2 regions of the Leeuwenhoekiella sp. W20_SRS_FM14 genome follow, and region 2 is predicted to be linked to the other one. Evidence: riboswitches for the same ligand, from Rfam matches in the RefSeq annotation. Region 2 holds a riboswitch; the other holds the start of a gene.

Region 1 (2,208 bases), on a different contig from region 2:
GTTTTGAATATTTCAATAACACCTTAATATTATCATTCAACTTGATGTCATTTCGAGCGCAGTCGAGAAACTCAATAAAAACTTTACGTGTTTAAAATAGCTTATAAATGATATTCTCAAAATTCGCGTATTCTGTACAAAGTCCAAGAAATTTTCAAATACGCGATTCTCAGGGATTGGGATTTTTAAAATTTCTACAAATTTTCATCATTAATTAAAACTAACATTTTAGTTATTGATATAGGTGAAATCGTTTTTTTTTTCACTAACTATATATTTTCTAATACTCCGTCTTATCTATTTTCTTTGTCCATTCTTGAAATGGTTTAATGGCGACTTCGGGAGACAATTGCTCAAAAGGGATGCTGCGTTTCTCATACGGCAGAGGAATTTCCTCATAAATAAACGCATCATCAAAGCCTATGTTAGCGGCATCAGTCTGGCTGCTTCCGTAGTACACTTTATCGGGTCTGGCCCAGTAAATGGCTCCCAGACACATTGGGCAAGGTTCGCAAGAAGTGTATATAGTACAACCATCAAGTTGAAACGAATTCAGGTTTTTACAAGCATCACGTATCGCCGTAACTTCAGCGTGTGCAGTGGGATCATTTGTAGAAGTAACTTTATTATTTCCTTTACCTATAATTTTTCCGTCTTTAACAATCACACAACCAAAGGGTCCGCCTTCATTGTTTTGCATTCCTTTTAAAGCTGCATTTACAGCTTCTAACATAAATTCTTCGTTGCTCATTATTTTTTGTGTTTGCTGTAAATATAGGAGTTTACGATAATTAGAGATTAATTAATTTATCTTATAGTCACCGGTATTCGATTATTTTCCGTCAAGAATAAATAGATACCACTTCCCTCCCACCGGTTTATACAACATCTTGCGAATATCCACATTATAAAAATATTAACTTTTAAAGTAGGTCAAATAATTATTCCTACAGTAATTTTGCGCCCTTAAATTAATTATCCAGAATCTCATAAGGGAGATAGCAACCTGCAATAACGAGCAAGGTGCTAAAATAGATAAGCCAATTACTTGGAAACCTTGTTAACACATACGTTTACGTAATTACTGCTATTGCCTTTTTGAGTATAAAATTATAAAATGGCAGAACTTAAGATTACTCCAAAATTCTCAGCACTCATTCCTTTATTCGTTTTTGTAGTTACCTTTCTCGGTGTAGGTATTTATCAAAACGATTTTTATGCACTTCCCGCACCTATTGCGGTTATTGTAGGGATTGTAGTCGCATTTCTAATGTTTAGACAGTCTATTAATACTAAAATAGACACGCTTTTAAAAGGCTGTGGTGATGATAAAATCCTTACGATGTGCTTGATTTACTTGCTTGCCGGTGCTTTTGCCGCCATCACTAATGCGACAGGAAGTGTTGACGCTATCGTAAATATGGGTTTAGACTTTATTGCGATTGAGTACATCTACGTGGGTATTTTTGTTATTGCAGGTTTCTTATCTGTTTCTACGGGAACTTCGGTAGGAGCGATTGTTGCGCTGGCTCCCATTGTGGTGGGTTTTGCAGCTAATAGCAGTGCAGACCTGGCGATACTTTGCGGTGCGCTTTTAGGTGGTAGTATGTTTGGAGATAACTTATCGGTTATTTCAGATACGACTATTGCGGCGACTCAATCACTGGCCACCAAAATGAGTGATAAATTTAAACAGAACATAAAAATTGCCGTACCTGCAGCTATAGGCACAATCGCTATATTAGTTTTTCAAGGGACAGATCTTACAGCTACTGAAGCTACAACTGTAAGCTATAACTATGATGTACTCAAAATTACACCATATATTTTGGTGATTTTACTTTCCATTCTTGGGCTTAATGTTTTTATAACCCTGTTTGTTGGCGTGTTGGCAGCAGGTATTTTGGGCATTAGCTATGGCGATTTTACGCTTATAGAATCTACTAAAATTGCCTATGAAGGTTTTACAAATATGACCGAAATCTTCTTATTGTCCTTGCTCACCGGCGGACTCGCAGCTCTGGTTGCCCGTAACGGCGGGATTGAATATATTCTGGTAACTATCAAAAAGCTAATTAAAAATAAAAAGACTGCAGAACTGGGCGTTGCAACCTTAGTAAGTACGATTAATATGGCTATTGCAAATAATACAGTATCTATAATCATTGCGGGTCCTATTGCAAAAACCATTAATGATGAGTACCAATT
Region 2 (2,208 bases):
CTTCATTTATAAGCCTTAAAAACCTGCGAGACCCCGCTACATTTGTACGTTCTCCTACGTTTACAAAATTACTTTCGGGCGTAATAATTAAAGGTTCGAGTCCGCTTAATTTTAAGGGCCTAAATGCTACTTTAGTCGTATCAGCTGCTTCTAATCTGTTATTCATAAATACTATATTATAAAGCTGATTGTCCATTTTTAAAAGCCGGTAAGGGTCTTGGCTTATATTCTTTTACAAGTTCCGCAATTGCGCGTATGTGCTCTGGTGTTGTACCACAACAACCCCCTACTATATTAATAAGTTGTTTATCTAAATAGGATTTAATTTGAGAAGCCATTTCCTGCGCTGTCTCATCATATTCACCAAACGCGTTAGGCAATCCTGCATTAGGATATGCAGACACGGCAAAATCAGATTTGCTAGAGATAACCTCTAAATAGGGTGTTAATTGCTCTGCTCCTAAAGCACAATTAAACCCCACCGAAAGTAAGGGCATATGCCCTATTGAAATCAAAAAAGCCTCTGCGGTCTGACCAGAAAGTGTGCGTCCTGATGCATCTGTAATTGTACCACTTACCATAACCGGGACATCTACACCGCGCTCTTCTTTTAATTCTTCTATTGCAAACAAAGCAGCTTTTGCATTTAACGTATCAAAAATTGTTTCTACCAGAAGTATATCTACCCCTCCGTCTATAAGGGCTTCAGCTTGCTGTTTATACGCTATACGCAACTCATCAAATGAAATTGCTCTAAACCCAGGATCATTTACATCTGGCGACATACTCGCCGTTTTATTTGTAGGACCCATTGCTCCTGCTACAAAACGGGGTTTGTGTGGTTCTCTGGCAGTAAATTCTTCTGCTACTTTTTTAGCTATTTTAGCAGACTCGTAGTTTAAATCATACACCAACGCCTCCATACCGTAATCTGCCATGGCAATCGTAGTGCCGCTAAAAGTATTTGTTTCTACAATATCTGCTCCTGCTTCAAAATATTGAGCATGTACATCTGCAATTGCCTGAGGCTGAGTAAGACTCAATAAATCATTGTTTCCCTGTACAGGACTAGGCCAATCTTTAAAACGCTCTCCGCGGAAATCTTCTTCAGTGAATTTATAGCGCTGTAGCATTGTTCCCATAGCGCCATCAAGAACTAAGATGCGTTCTTGTAAAACATTATATAAATTATTCTGACTCATAAATCTCTTTCAAACTTCAATTACAAACATTAAAAAATGCTTTCTAAATTAGAAAGGTTCAGTAATTATGGTATCAAGAAAATAAAAAGGAAAGCCAGAATGACTTGTTTTTTGTTATCTATCCCTTACTAAATAAGAGTAGAACGTAGCACCTTCTCCAGAGGAGGGTTGCTAAGGCTTCAATGGGTCTAATCCCTCTGCCTTTCTTGATAACTTAATAAATAATGAACTTGTTTACAAAGATTGTAAAACAACTTGAGAATACACAAATTTTAAAGAATTAAAATTAAAAAGTTATCAAAATAAAACAGTTTTTAAATACGCTTAAATGAATCATTTATCCGCTTAAAAGTCTTAAAAAGCCATGTAATTGTACCCTTAAAATATTAATCGCCTGATTTACAATCTTGTATAAATTATTTTTTAAATTAAGTTTGTATACCCAAACGTATTACCTTAACAAAACCAAATTTAAACCTATGATTAGCAACACTACACAATCACATCCACGTTTTAAAGTTGTATCCTATGAAGAAGCTTCTGCTGAAGTTAAAGCCATCTATGATGATACTAAGAAAACACTTCAAATCCCTTTTGTTTTAAACTGGTTTAAATGTCAGGGGTCAAATCCTATTCTGTTAAAAGGTAATTGGGCCAAATTAAAATCTACACTCATGCAAGGTGATATTCCTAACGTTCTAAAACAGCTTATAATCTACAACGTCTCCAAAGAACGTAACTGTGAATACTGCGCACAAGCCCACGGAATTTTTGCAGACAGTATGAGTGCAATGATAAGTGAGAATGAAAATTTTAGAGTTACAAATGATCTTGAAAGTCCGTTGATTCCTGAAAGCTATCGCACTGCTATTAAAGTAGTAACTAAAGCAGCACTCAACCATGATATGATCGTAGATTCTGATTTTGAAAAACTTCGCGAGGCCGGCTTTGATGATGCAGAGATACAAGAACTTATGGCACAGGCAGATTTAGTAAATATGCTAAA

The links. A riboswitch is a leader RNA that binds a small molecule or an ion and turns the genes downstream of it on or off. The one in region 2 is predicted to bind S-adenosylmethionine.
Region 1: linked by a shared signal. The riboswitch ahead of ACEN25_RS02745 (Na+/H+ antiporter NhaC family protein) and the one ahead of ACEN25_RS10565 (homocysteine S-methyltransferase family protein) in region 2 are both predicted to bind S-adenosylmethionine.

What each region holds. Positions count from the first base shown of each region.
Region 1 covers NZ_JBGQOK010000001.1:658,299-660,506, reverse strand. The annotation lists gene ACEN25_RS02750 (nucleoside deaminase) at 281-751, opposite strand; SAM-I-IV-variant riboswitch at 971-1,068, shown strand; gene ACEN25_RS02745 (Na+/H+ antiporter NhaC family protein) at 1,118-2,208, shown strand, end outside.
Region 2 covers NZ_JBGQOK010000005.1:186,212-188,419, forward strand. The annotation lists gene metH (methionine synthase) at 1-166, opposite strand, end outside; gene ACEN25_RS10565 (homocysteine S-methyltransferase family protein) at 177-1,202, opposite strand; SAM riboswitch class I at 1,314-1,418, opposite strand; gene ACEN25_RS10570 (carboxymuconolactone decarboxylase family protein) at 1,682-2,208, shown strand, end outside.